Linked DNA regions of Chroogloeocystis siderophila 5.2 s.c.1. The protein of the gene in region 1 binds, or shares a complex with, the protein of each later gene. Links are inferred from orthologs where the notes say so. Each region holds a gene or a part of one and is shown in the gene's direction. Other genes may lie near its edges.

Region 1 (10,893 bases):
GTCCACGCAGGTGGACTACTTTGTAAAATTTAATCCTGCATCATGGATTTATATCCTGATTCAAAACACGAAGATCCGTGAACGATAGAAATCAATCGATGAGTTACCTTCTGAAGAAGAATTACAACTTGCACGTCAGCAAAATCAAGGTTCCGAGAGACTTTGGATTTTGGGCGATCACAGCGAGGGTCGGTTTGCAGAAAGTTATATTGTGAACAAAGTTGAGTGCCAATTTGGTCACGTCACGATCGCACAATGGAAAAAGGATATTTTAACTATCCTAGAATGGTCTGACATTCAATCACCATTGATGAAAGCAATGTCTGAAACATTAGTAGGCATTCCGTTGTATGGTGAAACACTAATTCAGCAGTGGAAAGCTAAAGTTGCGAGCTATCCTGATATCTTGGCACTGAAAATGGTTGAGCATTACCTCGAAAGAAGTTAAGTCTGATGAAACATGCTAATACTGCGGATGACCAGCGATCGCGTCACCTACACAAAATTAATGATGAAATTAAACTGAAAATTTATTTGAATTATTCTGTTCTCAATTACTTGTGATACTTTCTCAATTGGTAGAGACTAAAACTTCTGTTACATTCACTGAAACTTTTTCTGGCTCTGCTTTTGGAGCATCGCCCACAGTTGCAAAGTGTTTATCAATAACTTGGGGAATTTCTGCGGCTTGAATGCGGCTGTAACGGGTTTTATCGGGCATCACAATATTGGGACCCGCTTTGCATTGCTTGAGACAGCCTGTACCTTTAATCGCGACTTCGTTTTCTAAACCGCGATCGCTTAAAGTTGCTTGTAATGCTTGACAGACTGCTGTACCGCCCCGCTTCATACAGCTAGACTTTTGACAAACCAAGATATTTGCTTTCTTTTTACTTGGTGCTACTTTTGAAGTCACATCCTCTGGCGCGTGAGGCGTTGTGCGCGTAACTTGTGCAGCTTTAAGTTTGAGTTTGCCCGTTTTTAAGTCGAGCTTGCGCTCGCCTAATACTTGTATCCAATCGCCTGGTATCAATTGTAACTCTTGCTCTCGTAGCTCTTTGCAAGGTTTAATCCAGTATTCACCATCTGCACTAGCTATGCGCAGATATTTGAGCTTATAGCCATCTTCTAAAATAAAATTCAAAAAGCGCCCTTCTAACGTAAAATCTGATACTTTTTTGCTTTTGAATTTACCCATTTCTATTTACCTTATACTTAAATTGTCTTAAAAATTCTGTTCCCAGCAGCGCTCTAACCAGCAAACTAAATCATGACGGGACATTTTGAATTGTCTTGATACACTCCAAAGTTGAATTGCGGTAGTGACATCAACAACGCGAACTCGTAATGGTTGATTTGTGACACACCAACAAGGAATTGCAAGCTCTTGTAGTCGTTGGTAAATTTGCCATCTATCTATACCGTTTACTTCCACTGTCTCGCCGACATTCAAACTAGCCCCCGATGTCAAGACAACTTCCTCCATGAAAGCTCCGTTAAGTAAACCCAACCGATTGCAGCCGATTTCCTTTGTGCTGAAACGCAGGAAAATTTAACTTTAAATCTAGAATACATTAACTGCGAATAATTCTCAAAACATTTGCGAAAAAAAAGCAAATTGGGTGGTATGTGAAGACTTTGTAAACGCTAAAGTAAAGCGATCGCAACGCTCGCAGGGGTTACAGCAAACTAGAATGGTACTGGATGCTACGTTGAGCAGGCGTGTTCCTGCAATACAATGCTCAAAAAGAGAGGAAATATATGGCTGAAACTCGAACTGTATTACGTAACTTCGGGCAGGTGTACGACAACCCCGTCCTGCTAGATCGTTCAGTAACAGAGCCAATCTGCGAGGGCTTGAACGCCGCCTTAGCTAGCTTCCAGGCTTTGTACATTCAATATCAAAAACATCATTTTGTCGTTGAAGGCGCAGAATTTTACCAACTACATCAATTCTTCAACGAAAGCTACGACGAAGTACAAGAACACGTCCATGACGTTGGCGAACGTTTGGATGGTATTGGCGGTGTCCCCGCTGCAACATTTAGCAAGTTGGCGGAACTCTGCTGCTTTGAACAAGAACCCGATGGCGTGTTTTCCTGTCGCCAAATGGTCGAACATGACCTCGCTGCGGAACAAGCAATTATCAGCTTGATTCGTCGCCAAGCAGCCCAAGCCGAAAGTTTAGGCGATCGCGCTACGCGTCATCTATACGAAAAGATCTTGCTAGAAACAGAAGAAAGAGCATATCACTTAGCACACTTCCTTGCCCATGACAGTCTTACATTGGGATTTATGGGTAACGGTAATAGTAACTAGGGATGAGGGGCGAGGGAAAGCCACTGCGTTGCGGAGGTTTCCTCCGTTGAGTGCAAGTGGCGTTGAGGGGTGAGTGAAAGAAGTGGTTAGCAGAGTAAGTCATGGCAATAAATTTCTTCTCTGACCTCCAACCCCTGACCCCTAGTTAAGTCATCAAATCTTAGAAAACTTGCTAAATAAACCACAATTAATAGGGGCAATGCCGCTTAAAATAATCAGGATTCAAAATTTCCTTCTCTAGGTAGAAAGACTATGCCCCGCCGTGACGATATCCATAAAATTCTATTGCTTGGTTCCGGTCCAATTGTGATTGGACAAGCTTGCGAGTTTGATTACTCCGGTACGCAAGCCTGTAAAGCACTCCGCGAAGAAGGATATCAGGTGGTGCTGGTAAACTCGAATCCGGCGACGATTATGACCGATCCGGAAACAGCAGATAGAACGTATATTGAACCGCTGACACCGGAAATAGTCGAGAAAATTATTGCTAAAGAACGCCCTGAAGCTTTGCTACCAACAATGGGCGGACAAACTGCGCTGAATATTGCTGTAGCTTTATCCAAGAATGGAGTTTTAGAAAAATACGGTGTCGAGTTAATTGGCGCGAAGCTACCTGCAATTGAAAAAGCAGAAGATCGCCAACTCTTTAAAGAAGCGATGGAGAAAATCGGAGTGGGCGTGTGTCCTTCTGGTATCGCTTCTACAGTCGATGAAGCAAGAGCGATCGCTAAACAAATTGGTAGCTACCCCCTGATTATTCGCCCTGCGTTTACGATGGGTGGTACTGGTGGTGGTATTGCTTACAACCAAGAAGAATTTGAAACGATGGCACAAGGGGGAATTGACGCAAGTCCAGTTTCCCAAATTTTAATCGAACAGTCACTCCTTGGCTGGAAAGAATACGAACTCGAAGTGATGCGCGACTTGGCAGATAATGTCGTGATTATCTGCTCGATTGAAAACCTCGACCCGATGGGAATTCACACCGGCGATTCGATTACGGTTGCGCCTGCCCAAACCTTGACAGATAAAGAATACCAGCGCCTCCGCGATGCTTCGATTCGGATTATTCGCGAAATTGGTGTAGAAACGGGTGGTTCTAATATTCAATTCGCGGTGAATCCGGTTGATGGCAATGTGATCGTGATTGAAATGAATCCCCGCGTTTCGCGCAGTTCAGCTTTAGCGTCTAAAGCTACAGGTTTCCCGATCGCCAAATTCGCCGCCAAACTAGCTGTTGGCTACACGCTAGACGAAATCAAAAACGACATCACGAAGAAAACACCCGCGTCGTTTGAACCAACAATTGATTATGTCGTCACAAAAATTCCTCGGTTTGCGTTTGAAAAATTCCCTGGTTCTGAACCTGTACTGACAACACAGATGAAGTCAGTTGGGGAAGCAATGGCAATTGGACGGACGTTTCAAGAATCGTTCCAAAAAGCACTGCGATCGCTCGAAACCGGACGCGCAGGCTGGGGATGCGATCGCGCTGAAAAACTTCCTAGCGGCGAACAAATTCGCGCGCAACTGCGAACACCAAATCCTGAACGAATCTTTGCGGTGCGTCACGCAATGCAGTTAGGACTAAGTGCTGAGGATATTTACGAGCTTACAGGTATCGATCCTTGGTTCTTAGATAAAATGCAACAGTTGCTCGAAACTGAGAAATTCCTCAAGCGGACGCCGTTGGAGAAGTTGACAAAAGAGCAATTCTATGAAGTAAAACGTCAAGGATTTAGCGATCGCCAAATTGCGTTTGCAACGAAAACAACCGAAGACGCGGTACGCACGTGTCGCAAACAACTCGGTGTTATCCCCGTTTACAAAACAGTAGATACCTGCGCCGCTGAATTTGAGGCGTATACTCCTTACCACTACTCTACTTACGAAGAAGAATCCGAAGTGCAACCGTCGGATAAACAAAAAGTCATGATTCTCGGTGGTGGTCCTAACCGGATCGGACAAGGTATTGAGTTTGATTATTGCTGTTGTCACGCAAGCTATGCGCTTAAAGCCGCAGGGTTTGAAACAATTATGGTCAACTCGAACCCTGAAACCGTCTCGACAGACTACGATACGAGCGATCGCCTTTACTTTGAACCGCTTACCAAAGAAGATGTTTTAAACATTATTGAGGCAGAACAGCCAGTAGGAATCATCATTCAATTTGGCGGACAAACACCACTCAAATTAGCAGTACCCCTGCAAGAGTATTTAAGCAAAGTTGGTAATGGGTCATCAGTAATAGGAGCAACAGACAACCAATCACCAATTACCAAAATTTGGGGAACTTCTCCAGATTCGATCGATACGGCTGAAGACCGCGAACGATTTGAGAAAATATTAAACGAGTTAGATATTGCGCAACCGCCGAATGGAATTGCACGGAGTTATCAAGATGCGCTGGTAATCGCAAGTCGCATTGGGTATCCAGTTGTTGTGCGTCCGAGTTATGTCTTAGGCGGACGGGCGATGGAAATTGTTTACTCGGATGCAGATCTCGAACGCTACATGACATTTGCAGTACAAGTCGAGCCAGATCACCCGATTTTAATCGATAAGTTTTTAGAAAACGCGATTGAAGTCGATGTCGATGCGATCGCCGACAGCACAGGTAAAGTTGTCATCGGCGGAATTATGGAACACATCGAACAAGCCGGAATTCACTCTGGCGATTCGGCGTGTTCTTTACCTGCCATCTCGCTACCATCGTCAGTATTAAACAAAATCCGCACTTGGACTGTACAACTCGCGCAACGACTCCAAGTCGTCGGATTAATGAACATTCAATTCGCCGTTGTTGGCGCGCACAGCTACAATCCTCAAGTTTACATCTTAGAAGCAAATCCCCGTGCTTCGCGGACAGTACCTTTTGTCTCCAAAACAACGGGTATCCCACTGGCAAAAATGGCATCATTGATTATGTCGGGTGAAACGTTAGAATCGCTCAACTTTACCCAGGAACCCTTACCAAATCACATTGCCGTTAAAGAAGCCGTACTGCCATTTAATAAATTTCCTGGTACAGACACAATTCTAGGACCAGAAATGCGCTCGACGGGTGAAGTAATGGGCATTGATAGCGATTTTGGTAAAGCATTTGCTAAAGCCGAGTTAGGCGCTGGGGAAATACTACCGCGTCAAGGTATGGTGTTTGTTTCGATGAGCGATCGCGATAAGTCCCTGGTTGTTCCAGTTGTCAAAGATTTTATCGAGTTGGGCTTTAAGGTTGTTGCAACTGACGGTACGCGGCGGGTTCTTAAAGAACATGGTTTAGATGTTGAGTTAATTCTCAAACTTCATGAGGGACGTCCAAACGTTTTGGACGCAATTAAAAACCAACAAATTCAACTGATTATCAATACTCCCTCTGGTGAAGAAGCCCAGACGGATGCGCGTTTGATTCGTCGCACCGCACTCGGTTACAAAATTCCAATTATCACCACGATCGCTGGTGCGAAAGCGACAGCTGCTGCTATTCGTTCTTTACAAGCAACTTCGTTAGAGGTAAAAGCAATCCAAGACTACATTGGTGCTAACAAGTAAGCATCTGTAGTAGTTATTGCTCAAAGTGGTGTTTCGCAGCAAAACACCACTTCTGAAAATCTAAAAAGTTTAGAAACTCTATAACTTATCTAGGGATATTGCTGTATCATTTAATATCCAGTATTTTAGTGACTTGGTAGTTGACATTTGTAAAAGTATTTAAACGTTGAGCTACCTATGATAACCATCAAGTAATTAAGCTTATCTGAAAACCTTAGCTCTCATTTTCAATCAGAGAAATGTAAAGAAATGTGTAGAAAACAAAATTACGGTAGAAAAACAGATTCCTGCATTAAAATAAACATTCTAAGTACAACTTGTAAAAAATTAGCTTGAAATTAACCGCATTTTGTTTTCCAAGATGCAATTGTCAAATCAGTTATTCGTTAGGCTGAAGTGAAAAATCAGACCAACTTTATCATAGAGCGGTTCAGCAACAAGAACGGTGAGGAGTCCCAAAGCAGCGTGAGAAGCGCAGTTAACCTGAAAGTTTAAATACTGAAATTAGCAGCACTGGACTAATAAAGGTTACAATAGTTAACATAGGAGCGTTCAGATTTAATGAAGTGATGACGCGACAAGAGGTTTTAACTACTTTGTCTGAAGTTATCGCCTTCAAATTTAAATGTAGGTTAAATTTCTGAGTCAAACACAAAATCGTTCATAGTTAATCAAGCTTCTAGTTTTTGTTGTGTGTGACTTTGCATAAAAGTTGCCAGCCAATGCTCGCACCATCTCGCCAACCTTTTGATTATCAATTTACCAGCGTAGTGCCATGAAGACTGCTCAGACAGCCACAGACCTTGTGCGGACTTATTTGCGAGAAATTGGTCGTGTACCACTTTTAACGCACGAGCAAGAAATATTGTATGGCAAACAAGTGCAGCGCTCAACTGCCTTACAAGAAATTAAAGAGTCACTCAGTGCGCAGTTAAATCGAGAACCAACACTAGAGGAGTGGGCGGCATCTGCGGGACTCGATTCTGCTGAACTCAGTAAAGCGATCGCGCTCGGAGAAATTGCCAAACGTAAAATGGTAGAGGCAAATCTCCGATTGGTTGTGTCGGTAGCCAAAAAATATATCAAGCGGAACGTAGATTTATTAGACTTGATTCAAGAAGGCACGATCGGAATGCAGCGTGGGGTAGAAAAGTTTGACCCCACAAAAGGGTATCGCTTCTCAACGTATGCATACTGGTGGATTCGCCAAGCGATAACACGCGCGATCGCCGAAAAGGGTCGTACAATTCGGTTGCCTATTCACATCACCGAAAAGCTAAATAAAATCAAAAAAGCCCAACGACAGCTATCGCAACAATTAGGACGTGCGGCGACAGTTTCTGAATTAGCAGCCGAGTTAGAATTGTCTCCCAAGCAAGTCAGAGAATATTTAGAACGCGCGCGCCTACCACTATCACTAGACCTACGCGTAGGAGATAACCACGATACAGAACTCGGAGAACTCTTAGAAGATACGGGTGTTTCTCCTGATGATTTTGTGCTGCAATCGTGTATGTCTACTGATATTGAGCGCATGATGGCGGATCTGACACCCCAGCAACGCGAGGTTTTATCACTTCGATTTGGTTTAGTCGATGGACAGTCGATGACACTCGCAAAAATTGGCGATCGCCTTAACATTAGTCGCGAACGTGTCCGCCAAATAGAACGCGAAGCCCTCACAAAACTTCGTAAGCGCAAAGCTGATATGGATCAATATTTAGCAAGTTAGAAAGGAACGAGTGGTGAGTGGCTAGTGAAGCAGTAGAAGTGTGGCAGAGACGAAAATGCTTTTCCCTCTACCCACCTACCCTTGTCTTCTCAGGGTGAGAGAATCCGTCAACATCCTGTTCGGTTTCACCAACAACCAGAATCTACGTAGCTTGTTACATTAGTTCGCAGAAGACAACAGTTAGGCAAATTGTTAATAGCAAAGTGAACTGCTCTTGAATAAGAGCAAGAAGCTATTGCTAAACCGGAGGTACAAAGTGAGCGACGTATCTAACCAAGTCTCAGAATTCTTTGATGGCGAGTCCGAAAACGGTAACTTGCTGTGGCAATACGTTCAAAAGCTAAGTCCAGAAACCGTTAACCAGTTATCTAAGCCCACATCTGGCGAAGTGTTTCAAATTATGGAGCGTAATATAATTGGGTTATTAGGTAACCTGCCTCCAGAACACTTTAACGTCAGCATTACAACCACTCGCGAGAACCTGGGAAGATTGCTAGCCTCGGCAATGATCAGCGGCTATTTCTTACGCAACGCCGAACAAAGAATGCTTTTTGAAAAGTCCCTGCAAGCGGCTGAAGCGAGTCACTCTGCACATGAGTAACTACAGCGTCTTTAATGTACGTTAGATCTTAAAATGTCAGTGAAAAACTAAGCACTTTGTATAATCAGAGAACTCGGTGAGCGAAATCGTTTAACCGAGTTATATAACTTGGAGGCAGTATCTTCCTAATCTCTAACCTCTGGTATTGTAATTTACAAGCTAGTCTACAAGTGTATGTGAGGTTTCTGGGTGACGATTCCGCATAAGATTATCGGTGTCGGTGTGATTTGGAATGACCGTGAACAAATCTTGATAGATCGCCGTCGTCCAGAAGGAAGTTTAGGCGGGTTGTGGGAATTTCCTGGAGGCAAAATTGAGCCAGGAGAAACCTTAGAAGCGTGTATTAAAAGAGAAATCAAAGAAGAATTAGGAATTGATATTGCGGTTGGCGAACATTTGATGACAATTGACTACACTTATCCACATTTACAAGTCACATTGACTGTACATTTCTGCTGCCATCTTGCTGGTGAGCCAAAACCTATTGAATGTGATGAAGTGCGGTGGGTGAGTTTAGATGAAATCGAGCAATATTCTTTTCCTACAGCTAACACTCAAATTATTGCTGCAATTAAACAGTACGCTGCAAGTAGAAAGTAGGTGTTTGTCATTCTTAAGTTGGTCGTACACAATAAACACAATAAGAAGAAAATAATCGACGCATGAATTCGCCGCTAGGTAAACAAAGTTTACCTACGTGGACAACGGTACAACATAGCATAATTCCTTAAAACTCCGACTCTTGAGTACGCCTTTGCGCACTTTAGTTTATGTATCGGAAGGCATCTCAATTCGGATAAACTGGCAAAGTGAAGTGAAAACAAGAACCGCCTATGGGAGGACAATCAACCCAGATTTGCCCATAATGTGCGCGAATTATTCGCTGACATAAACATAGACCAATACCATAACCATCCTTTGCTTTGTCTCTTTCTAGACGAAAACGGTCTTCAAAAATGCGATCGCGGTTTTCTTCAGGAATACCTGGGCCTGTATCGCAAACACTTAATTGAATTTTTTGCGTCGTGCGGTGTAGCGCAGATAAGCGAATTGTGCCATTAGAGGGCGTGTATTTAATTGCATTGTCAACCAGGTTAATCAGCACCTGGCGGACTTTTTCTTGATCCGCATAAGTTCGTGGTAAATCGCGGGGAATATCAGTTTCGATTTTTAAACTTTTCGCATTCGCGCGATCGTTCAACTGCGAAAGGACATCATGACACAGTTTTTCTAGCTCTAATTTTTGTGGTTGAATATCTAATTCTGCGGCGGTTCCTCGCGCTACTTGTAATAGCCCAGCAATCATCTTATCAATTAACCGCGTTTGCGTTCGTGCTTGCTTAAACAACTGTGCGACAAGGCTTGATGAAAGTGGCGTTTGCCCTTCGCGTGTCAAACTTGCTTCTAGCGTTTCTAGCGCGATTGAGACTGCGGTTAAAGGATTGCGCAAATCATGCGCCAACATGGCAATCACTTGATCTTTAAACTGTAGCTGTTCTAAGAGCTTTTCTTGCTCGCGTTTGAGACTGAAAATTTCGTCTGCCATTAAAATGACTTCAGCCGAATCAGCAATCGAACGCATTTCGTTTTGTGGCGATTTTACAATTTCTGGCTTAGCGTTTTGGGACTGAAGTTTTTCTGCTACCGCTTGTTGCCAGCGTGGCCACCATAATTGTAACTGAGCAATTAAATTACTTCCTGCTAATGTTTGCCGTGGTTCTGGATAAATTTTAATAAGTGCTGGAGTGGCAACTAATTTAAAGTGTTCTGCAAAATATGGCTGTTCGCTAACATCAATACTCTGGAGTTCAAAGGCATACTCCTCTTGTAACTCTTTGAGATAGTGATAAATCTGCTGAATCTGTTGCTGAGAACCGGAACGTTCATCAACAAACAGCAATAGTTGAAGTGGTGCGTGAGAGTCACTAAGCTTTTGAGGGAAAACCTGCATGAAATTTTGTTGCAGCACGGGAAACAGGTTAAGCTTGCCAGTTGTCTTATTCTTAAATTTAATATTTATTTTGCATTTTGTATACCAATATTGTTAGTCACAAGTATTTCAACTCGCATCGACACTTTCATTACATTTTTTTATCTCTAGCAAAGAATTATACGCGAAAATTGTTAGTGAATAGCCAACTGCCGTCAATAGGCGCAGCGACTCTTGCCAAATTACGCTAGCGTAGGAAATGATGGTATTCTCTCTAAATGACTGTGTTGACCTCAAGATGCTTTTTCAAGATAGCTAGTATAGCTGTATTACTGGCATCTGTAAGTGCCTGTGCTAACAATCAATCTGGCAGAAACCTAGAGCAAATGCTTGCAGCAGATCCCAGGCTCCAGGACAACTCAGTGATCGCCTTTGGTAATAGTAATAATAACAGTAATCAAGCTGCTGCGAATACCAATATTCAGCTACCAGCAGACTTCCCCGCAGAAATTCCGCGCTATCCTAATGCGCAGTTGCAGCAAGTCACAGCCTCACAAACGCGCTGGATAACTCCCGATCCGATCAATGTCGTTCAAAGCTTTTATAAGAACCAATTTCAAGCAAACAACTGGGAGGTGCGTCCGAGTGAACAAGAAGGCATTTTAGAAGCACAGCGCGATGAGTTACGCGTCACAGTCACAATTCCTGCACCTAATCAAAGCAGCACTGCGCAGCCAAATACAGCAGGAAATACTGAATTCA
Region 2 (9,953 bases), on another replicon or contig:
TCAGTTGGATGTGCGCATGGTCTTTACCGCACACCCAACCGAAATCGTGCGCCCGACGATTCGCGAAAAACAGCGGCGCATGGCAAAGTTACTCCAGAGGTTGGATCAACTAGAGGAAAAGCAAGGATTTCTTAACAAGACAACTTCTTGGGAAGCCGCACAACTACGCGAACAGCTAACCGAAGAAATTCGCTTATGGTGGCGGACGGATGAATTGCATCAGTTTAAACCTACAGTGCTGGACGAAGTAGAGTATGCGCTGCACTACTTCCAAGAAGTTTTATTCAATGAGATTCCTCAACTGCATCAACGATTTAAACACGCACTTTCTAGTTCTTTTCCCCGACTGAATGCGCCAAAGCATGATTTCTGCAAATTTGGTTCGTGGGTAGGAGCAGATCGCGACGGAAATCCTTCGGTAACTTCTCAAGTAACCTGGCAAACAGCTTGCTATCAACGTCAAATGGTGCTAGAGAAGTATATTCAGTCAGTGAAGCACTTGATTACTTTATTAAGCCTGTCGCTACACTGGAGCGATGTCTTGCCAGAATTACTCGAATCGCTGGAGCAAGATCAATCGCAAATGAATGATGTTTATGACGCACTCGCTCTACGATATCGACAAGAACCATATCGCCTCAAATTATCTTATCTACTCAAACGCTTAGAGAATACACGCGATCGCAACAGTCGTTTATACAACCGCGATTTACGACAACGCGAAACTATCGAAACTGAAAACGATTTCCGTGGCATTTATCGCTCTAGTACCGAATTTCTCACAGAATTGCGGTTAATTCAGCGTAATTTAGAAGCGACGGGTTTAAGTTGCCGCGAATTAGAAAATTTGATTTGTCAGGTCGAAATTTATGACTTCAACTTGGCGCATCTAGATATTCGCCAAGAGTCATCGCGCCATGCTGACGTGTTAGAAGAGATTCTACAGTATTTGCAAATTGTACCGCGTTCCTACAAAGAATTATCCGAAGCTGAGCGCGTCGCCTGGTTAGTATCAGAACTTCAAACACGTCGCCCACTTATTCCCGCAGAATTACCTTTTAGTCCGCAGACAACCGAGGTCATCGAAACATTTCGGGTTGTGCGATCGCTACAGCAAGAATTTGGTTCTAGCATTTGCCAAACTTACATTATCAGCATGAGTCACGAAGTCAGTGACCTGCTTGAAGTATTGCTCCTTGCTAAGGAAGCAGGCTTATACGATCCCGCAACGGGGACAAGCACCTTACAAGTTGTGCCATTGTTTGAAACTGTCGAAGATTTACTTCGAGCGCCGAGGGTAATGCAACAATTGTTTGAACTACCCTTGTATCGTGCCTTACTTGCAGGCGGTTATCATGCGCACTCAGCAGGAAACTCGTCAGCAGATACCTCACCACCCCCACCCCCATCAACGCTTACACCTAATCTTCAAGAGGTGATGTTAGGGTATTCAGATAGTAATAAAGATTCAGGCTTTTTAAGCAGTAACTGGGAAATTCACAAAGCGCAAAAAGCACTTCAGCAAATTGCCGAACAATTTGGTTTACAGTTACGCATCTTTCACGGACGCGGTGGCTCGGTTGGTCGTGGTGGTGGTCCAGCTTATGAAGCTATTTTAGCGCAGCCTGGTCACAGCATTAACGGTAGAATCAAGATTACAGAACAAGGAGAAGTTCTCGCTTCCAAGTATTCTTTACCTGAACTTGCGGTTTACAATTTGGAAACGATTACAACTGCCGTTGTCCAAGCAAGTTTGTTGCGGACTGGATTTGACAATATTCAACCTTGGAACGAAATTATTGAAGAAATCGCCGCGCGATCGCGTAGTCATTATCGCGCTTTAATTTACGAGCAGCCGGACTTTATTGACTTTTTCCATCAAGTTACACCCATCGACGAGATCAGCCAGTTGCAAATTAGCTCTCGACCCGCGCGCCGCAATGGTGGTAAAAAAGACCTAAGTTCGTTACGCGCAATTCCCTGGGTGTTTAGCTGGACACAGAGCCGTTTTCTTCTACCTGCATGGTATGGCGTAGGAACTGCGTTACAAGAATTTGTCAACGAAGAACCCGAAGAACATCTTAAGCTGCTGCGCTATTTCTACCTCAAATGGCCTTTCTTTAAGATGGCAATTTCTAAAGTCGAAATGACTTTAGCAAAAGTAGATTTGCAAATGGCAAAGCACTACGTACAGGAATTGTCACAACCTGAAGACTTGGCTCGCTTTGAAAAACTATTTGAGCAAATTGCTAATGAATTCTACCTCACACGAGATTTGGTATTAAACATCACCGGTCATAAACGCCTTCTAGATGGCGATCCTGTTTTGCAAAAGTCCGTCCAATTACGCAATGGAACAATTGTCCCCTTGGGCTTTTTACAAGTTTCTTTGCTCAAACGGCTACGTCAATGCACCAACACAACGTCAGGCGTTATCCACTCACGCTATAGCAAGGGGGAACTACTCCGTGGCGCGTTGCTTACAATTAATGGTATTGCTGCTGGTATGCGGAATACTGGTTAATGAGCAAATTTTGGCAACCAAAACGAGTTTTAGTTTGTACTTTAATCGCGCTGACATCTGGAATTGTCAGTGCTTACATTGGTAGTCAAATCAGCCTGAAAGTTCAAGGTCAAAAATGCCAAAGTCAACCTTGGGGCTTAGAAACGGCTTGTCAGGCTTGGATCACACCACGAGCAGTTTGGCAAGGTGGTTCAACAGGGCTTTACTTAGGAACGCTGCTCGGTGGCATTGTGAGCATTCTGGGAACGACTAAAGCACACACCATAAAAAAGGCAGATAGTCAAGAAAAAGTAGCTGACAATTTAGCATTATTTGCCGATGAATTAGAGTTAACACCTACTCAAAGAGTCGTGCTACAGCGTTTTTTAATATTAGTCACATTAAAATTAGCAGCATCTAGCCAAACAGCTTCTCAGGAAGATACAACATTGTCAGTAGAAGAGTTGCATCAACTGCTGGCGATCGCAAAGCAAAAGCAACTACTAGAACGCAGTTTGACTTCACAGCAAATTGCTCAGTTATTAAAAGAAATCGGCATTTGCTCAGATACACGAAGAGAATCTTCTTCTAGGACTGCTACGCATATCCCTGGTCAAACTCAAGACAACTAGTTAAAATAGTACATTCGGCGTTTTTAGATAGCAACTCTACAGGATTTTGTTTGTATAACAAGCCACAGCGGCGCAGAGCAATGTGAAGTATGGGCATTGGCATTAAAACTGCTAAAGTAAAGTTCTTAGCAATATACTTGAATACATTATCCATCGGTCGAAGCCGTGGGAATTTGTAAATTCTCCCACGTTTTCCAACTATTACTTTCTGTATCAAAACATCGCCAAGTAGCAAGCGCACTATCTTGGTAGCAAATCAGAACTCGCCTACTTGCAGGGTAACTTGAAGAAAAGCACTCGCTAAACTGCTGTAAAGGATACGTTTTGCGGCTAAGGCGTTTAGCAACTGCTTGATTGGGACACTCGATGAGCAAAGCAGTTTTTCCACCAATTCGAGTGAGTGAAAAAATGCACATTCTCAAAATTGCCCGCAGCCAACTTTCAGAGTAATCAAAATATTCATCTACTAGTTTTCCCGTAAACGCTTTTTGTAGCGATCGGTCTTGGGAATCGGGAATAGGAACGTCAGACATAAAAAAATGTTATGAGGGTACATAGTTGGCTAGAGGTTAGATCAAAAGCTTTAGTAGTTGCAAGTGTTTGAATACCCAATTTTGCGAAAAAATACGACTAGTTATCTGTTTTGCTGAATAGGCAATCACACTTGGTAAAATGCAAGCGTAGCTGTTATTACCACAAACGATGAATTCACAAAAATCTCCGCAAACAACAGGCGCAGATGCTGTCGATGTGGCGATCGCCGCAGGAACAGATTTCGATGGTACTCCGATTCCACCTGCCAAACTAGAACTGTATCGCCAAGTCATGGAACTAGAAGCAGGCAGACAACGTAGCGGTGTTTCTAATACAATGCGATCGCGAATCGTGCGGATTGGCGCGAAACACATTCCGCAGGAAAAACTGAATCAAATGCTCATTGATGCTGACTTTACACCGCTCAAAGACAAAGAAATTGCGTTTTATTACGGTGCGAAGTAGTAAGAGAAGTGTGGAAATGCGATCGCATTCTTACATAGTCATACCAAGACACAATTGACTCGTGGCATAATGACCCTGATGCCAGTCAAAGCCTTGAGATTAATTGCTTATGTCCCTATTTGACGCTAAACCAGCGCTGCTTGTCCTTGCAGATGGAACTGCTTATCGTGGTTTTTCGTTCGGCGCTACCGGAACCACTATTGGGGAAGTTGTTTTCAATACTGGCATGACAGGCTATCAAGAAGTCTTAACAGACCCCAGTTATTACGGACAAATTGTTGTCTTTACCTATCCTGAACTCGGTAACACAGGCGTAAATCCCGACGATGAAGAATCGCATAAGCCGCAAATCCGAGGTGCAGTAACGCGCAACATCTGCTACAAACCGAGCAATTGGCGTTCTACAGCTAGCTTGCCAGATTACCTCACACAGCACAACGTTCCTGGCATTTATGGAATTGATACTCGCGCGCTCACTCGTAAAATTCGGGCTTTAGGTGCTATGAATGGCGGAATTTCCACCGAAATTCTTGACGAAGCTGAGTTACTAGAGCAAGTCATCACAGCGCCTAGCATGAAAGGCTTGAATTTAGTGCGTGAAGTAACAACTGCTAAGGTTTACGAATGGTCAGACCCCACAACCGCGATTTGGGAATTTAAGCCCGTTAATCAAGAAAATACCGCAGAACCTTTGACGGTTGTTGCGATTGACTTTGGGGTGAAGCGTAACATTCTTCGCCGCCTAGCGAGTTATGGCTGTCGGATCATTGTTGTTCCTGTCAACACTCCTCCTGAAGAAATTCTCAAATACAACCCTGATGGAATTTTTCTCTCTAATGGTCCTGGTGACCCCGCACCCGTTACCGAAGGAATCGAAACAACCAAAGCACTCCTAGCGAGTCAAAAGCCAATGTTTGGCATTTGTATGGGACATCAAATTTTAGGTCACGCGCTAGGCGCAGAAACCTTTAAGCTTAAGTTTGGGCATCGCGGTCTTAACCAACCCGCTGGTTCAAAGCAGCGAGTCGAAATCACGAGTCAAAACCACAGTTTTGCGATCGATGCCAATTCCTTACCAGATGCGGATATTGAGATTACCCACCTCAATCTCAACGATTCGACGGTTGCAGGGCTGCGACATAAATCACTACCTCTATTTTCAGTGCAGTATCACCCAGAAGCTAGCCCTGGTCCTCATGACGCGGATTATTTATTTGAGCAGTTTGTACAATTGATGCGCGAAGCTAAACAGGATCAGCGACAAAGCATTAGTCTTTTTTAATCCTCAATTTCTGTCTCATGATAGTAGACAAGATCTCCAAAAACACTCTATACTTGAGCCTCGACTTTAAACATCTTAGTTAGCGTAGCAAGAGGAGGGTATTATTGCTGAGCCACTAAATATCACGGTTAGTTTGAGAGGAACCCGTGAAGTGCGGGACAATTATCAGTTGTTTCGATTTACAGGGTTGTTAGATGCTTTTTCTGAACCAACCTTTCGTAAGGTAATTGGCAAATGTATCGATGAAGGACCAAAAAATATTATTTTGGATCTTTCTCAAATCGACTTTGTTGATAGCTCAGGTCTAGGGGCACTGGTGCAACTTGCAAAACAAGCACAAAATGCTGGTGGCACTTCACAAATCGTGACTAACGCCCGCGTGACTCAAACAGTTAAGCTAGTTCGGTTAGAGCAGTTTCTCTCACTGCGTCCTTCAGTCGAAGCCGCGCTAGAAAACGTTAAACAGTCATGATCTGGCGACAGAAACAAGGCTAATATAGCTATCCGGTTGCATCATCTGGGTAGCTTGATTTTTGTTTATAGAAAAATGTTTATTAAAGCTGGGTGAATGAATTCGCTGCTCAATAAACTGTATCCGCTTCCGTTGCTGTGCGCACTTGGTTTGGGTAGCCCCGACTTTAGTTAAAGCGCTGATATTAAAGCGTGCGAAGCTATTTCAGCATTCGTGCAAGTCTGTTGAAAGCACCTATCTATATCTTTAAGAATGAGCGCTAACTAGCAGCTAATTACTATTACCTTCATTTATTTGGATGTGGGGATCGAGGATAATAAGAAGCTACCAAAACCGAAATGGGTAGTTTTACTAAATTCGTAACGGCAAAATTTATTTTCTCACCATCAATCTAGATAGAAGGATCATCTCAATTGTGAACTCAAAGGAGGAAGAACTACTTGATCGCTCATTTATAATAGAAGACGAACTAACTCTTAAGTTAGAGCAGCTGCTACCAACCTTGGCTGAAGATTTATTACAGCTACAGCAAGCTTCTCCAAGCGCTTTGGCATATTTAGGAGATGCAGTTTATGAGCTTTACATTAGGCGTTATTACTTACTGCCACCAAAGCGATCGCAGGTTTATCATCGATTAGTAGTGGCACAGGTAAGAGCAGAAGCACAAGCATCACATTTGCGATCGCTCACTCCTTACCTTACCAGTACTGAATTAGATATAGTCCGTCGTGGTCGGAATGCGACAACGAAGCCGCCAAAGCGTATCGAACCAGAAATTTATCAACAAGCATCGAGTTTAGAAACCTTAGTCGGCTACCTATTTCTCACTGACTGTCAGCGTTTGGCTCAGTTATTACACAAGCTAGACTTTGAGCAAAATCAAAATGAGTGATGAAAATTGTCTTTCTATACCGAAATAGCTGGAATTCTCAGTTAGATTCGAGGAGTAGGGATGCCCAAAAGAATTTAACACTTCAACTATATAAATGGCTAACAAACCACAAAAATTTAGATCTACGGGCGGGGCAAAGCGCGATAAGCCAGTCAAAATTAGAGAAAGCTCTAAACCTTTGCTCAAATCTCCCAATCAGGGTCGCACTGCACGAGCAAGACCTACAGTGAATCATGCTGTTAGTAACACAAATTTACAAAATTTAACAGAAGACAACGATCTCATTTACGGTCGTCACCCTGTTCTAGCTGCTTTGGAGAGTCAAAGACATTTAAATCGAATTTGGATTACTTCGCGATTGCGCTACGATCCCCGCTTTCATTCTTTGATTTCACAAGCAAAAGAAAAAGGAACAGTTATCGATGAAGTTGAACCTAAGCGTTTAGATCAAATCACGCATCATGCAAATCACCAAGGGATCGCTGCACAAATTGCCCCATATGCGTATAGCGATCTTGGTGAATTAATTGAGCGAGCAAAAGCGATCGCCGAATCACCTGTTATTGTGGCAGCTGAAGGTATTACCGATCCCCACAATTTGGGAGCAATTATTCGGACGGCTGAAGCGATTGGAGCGCAAGGGCTTGTCATCCCGCAAAGACGAGCAGTCGGAATTACATCGAGTGTTATGAAAGCCGCCGCTGGTGCTTTGGAAAAAATCCCTGTCGCCAGAGTAGTTAACTTCAGCCGTGCTTTAGAAGAACTCAAGGAGGCAGGATTTTGGATTTATGGTACAGCCGCAACCGCAAGCCAACCGCTGCATACAGTCCAATTTACAGGATCAGTAGTGTTAGTGATTGGTGCTGAGGGTGAGGGCTTGAGCTTGTTAACACAACGTTGCTGTGACGTGTTAGTGTCAATTCCACTTTTGGGTGATACTCCTAGCTTAAATGCCTCAGTCGCAGCCGGAATGGCTTTGTATGAAATTTTTCGCCAACGTTGGTTAAATATGCTTCATTTAGAAAAATTAAAATAAGATAATTTGAAAAAAGAAGCGTAACAGAGTATAACAAAGTGTGAAGTATTTAGAAGCAGTAGCAGACCGCGTCACATCTGTAACCAATGGACAAAACAGCAAATATGAAAACATTTTGGGATAGTTTTAAAGAAGTTTTAACTAATCTCTTTCACAGCTTTGGCTGGGCTTGGTGGGTAGAAATTGTTACACAAAATCCGCGCTGCACGTACTACTTCGGTCCTTTCTTGAGCGTTAAAGAAGCAAACGCTGCCAAGGCTGGATATATTGAGGATTTAGAGCAAGAAGGTGCGCAAGGAATCATTGTAAAAGTCAAGCGTTGCAAACCCAAGAATTTAACGGTTGCTGACGACTTGGGAGTTGTGCAGCCTAAAGCCACACCCATATTTAGCGGTCAGATGTAGAAGCTATGTAGAGGTCAGGGGTCAGGGTTTAGGGTGATTAGTTTACTAAGTACTAGTCACTACCTCTAACGACTCACTCTTCCTCAACGACTTCTGGATATTGAGCTATCCACGCGTCAATATCGCGTAACACCATCTGGGGAATTTCCCAAGGGAAAAGATGCGCGGTATTGGCATAGCATTGCCATTGACAGTTTTTCAAGTACCGAGCCGTTTCGTGACTTGATTCAGCAGTGATATGGCGATCGCTTGCTCCGGCGAGCATCAAGCTCGGACACGTAATCTTGTGTAAATCGGCGAGGCGATTATAACCTGATCGCAGCGCTGTATTCAACGCGCGTTGTGCAGCCGCAGAAGTTTGCAGGTACGCAGCGATCGCGTCAGTAGCAAGATAGCGATAGGCGGTTGGTGAATGTTGTTGAATGAGGTAGCGATAGAGCGATCGCTTGCCAAAAGTCTCAATATTCCACTGCCAACTCGGTTGTAACCAATTCAGAATAGATGCTACACCAGTATACACATTATCTTGCCAGCTAATCGGCGGATGATTCCCTCTGGGACGCGCTGCGGTGGCAACGAGGATTAACCCGCTGACGCGATCAGGCAATTTAAGCGCGAGTTCCATCGCCAAAATTCCGCCCAACGACCAGCCGAGGAATAAGCAGCGCTGAATTTTCAAGCTATCTATCAGTGCTTCTAAGTCGAGCAAGTGATCGTTCATTGTAAAATTTTGTTGTGTGCGACTGCTACCATAGCCGCGTAAATCGGGGGCGATCGTACGGAAACGCTGCGATAAATGGTTCGTAAACACCGATAGACTACGCCCTGAGCCTGGATGACCGTGTAAGCAAAGGATCGGAAAGCCGTGTCCTTGAATATGAACGTTGAGCTTGACAGGGTGAGTAGTTTGAGGTAAAGACACTCGATAAAAATAAGCCATAGTATATTTTTACTATAAGACTTATGTTGCTAGTGGGAAATGGTAATTGGTAAAAGAAATCATTACCAAGCAAAACAAGAATTTGAGTCACTTTTTACGTAAGTCCTGAATTAAACTAAATAATCTGGATTACAAGTCAAAGGAGCAAACAATGGCATCCATCCGCGAGTTGCACCAACAACTGGTGAGCAAAGAACGCTCTGCGGTTGAAATTACTCAAGAAGCCTTGCAGCGCATCGCAACGTTAGAGCCGAAATTACATAGTTTCTTATCGGTGACAGCAGATACAGCGCTAGCACAGGCGCAAGCAGTGGATGCCAAAATCGCTGCGGGAGAGGAAATAGGGCTACTCGCAGGAATTCCGATTGGCATCAAAGACAATATGTGTACCAAGGGAATTCGGACAACGTGTGCTTCTAAAATTTTGGAGAACTTTGTACCACCGTACGAATCAACCGTGACGCAAAAGCTAGCCGATGCAGGTACTGTCATGGTGGGCAAAACGAATTTAGATGAATTCGCAATGGGAAGTTCTACAGAAAATTCAGCATTTCAAGTCACTGCCAATCCTTGGGATTTAGAACGAGTCCCTGGTGGTTCTTCTGGTGGTTCGGCGGCGGCGGTAGCAGCGCAAGAATGTGTTGTCGCCCTAGGTTCTGATACTGGCGGTTCGATTCGTCAACCTGCGTCGTTTTGTGGCGTTGTTGGCATGAAACCGACTTACGGGTTAGTTTCGCGTTACGGTTTAGTCGCGTTTGCTTCATCGTTGGATCAAATTGGACCATTTGGGCGT

What was found.
Region 2: the proteins of carB (region 1) and carA are in contact, whole or in part, in a solved structure (PDB 1KEE), measured with the Escherichia coli proteins. The link is inferred for Chroogloeocystis siderophila 5.2 s.c.1 from one-to-one orthologs.

What each region holds. Positions count from the first base shown.
Region 1 is NZ_MRCC01000003.1:98,950-109,842, forward strand. The notes cover bases 2,264-6,068. They hold carB (carbamoyl-phosphate synthase large subunit), read left to right. Parts: upstream 2,264-2,571; coding sequence 2,572-5,868; downstream 5,869-6,068. Other genes in these bases: dpsA (DNA starvation/stress protection protein DpsA), read left to right, coding at 2,264-2,319. In the rest of the region: NIES1031_RS03835 (hypothetical protein), read left to right, coding at 212-448; NIES1031_RS03840 ((2Fe-2S) ferredoxin domain-containing protein), read right to left, coding at 572-1,198; NIES1031_RS03845 (Asr1405/Asl0597 family protein), read right to left, coding at 1,226-1,486; more of dpsA, read left to right, coding at 1,762-2,263; NIES1031_RS03860 (RNA polymerase sigma factor, RpoD/SigA family), read left to right, coding at 6,644-7,600; NIES1031_RS03865 (DUF760 domain-containing protein), read left to right, coding at 7,857-8,201; 8-oxo-dGTP diphosphatase MutT, read left to right, coding at 8,391-8,801; NIES1031_RS03875 (histidine kinase), read right to left, coding at 8,989-10,152; NIES1031_RS03880 (S-layer homology domain-containing protein), read left to right, coding at 10,518-10,893. UniProt on the Escherichia coli protein: Large subunit of the glutamine-dependent carbamoyl phosphate synthetase (CPSase).
Region 2 is NZ_MRCC01000010.1:205,846-215,798, reverse strand. What follows is about bases 3,465-6,329. They hold carA (glutamine-hydrolyzing carbamoyl-phosphate synthase small subunit), read left to right. Parts: upstream 3,465-4,243; coding sequence 4,244-5,416; downstream 5,417-6,329. Other genes in these bases: NIES1031_RS13945 (STAS domain-containing protein), read left to right, coding at 5,538-5,888; NIES1031_RS13955 (small RNA NsiR4-regulated ssr1528 family protein), read left to right, coding at 3,838-4,134; NIES1031_RS13960 (hypothetical protein), read right to left, coding at 3,465-3,668. Also shown: ppc (phosphoenolpyruvate carboxylase), read left to right, coding at 1-2,524; NIES1031_RS24995 (hypothetical protein), read left to right, coding at 2,524-3,135; more of NIES1031_RS13960, read right to left, coding at 3,282-3,464; NIES1031_RS13940 (Mini-ribonuclease 3), read left to right, coding at 6,379-6,780; 23S rRNA (guanosine(2251)-2'-O)-methyltransferase RlmB, read left to right, coding at 6,875-7,816; NIES1031_RS13930 (DUF1816 domain-containing protein), read left to right, coding at 7,921-8,220; NIES1031_RS13925 (alpha/beta fold hydrolase), read right to left, coding at 8,294-9,160; Asp-tRNA(Asn)/Glu-tRNA(Gln) amidotransferase subunit GatA, read left to right, coding at 9,312-9,953. UniProt on the Escherichia coli protein: Small subunit of the glutamine-dependent carbamoyl phosphate synthetase (CPSase).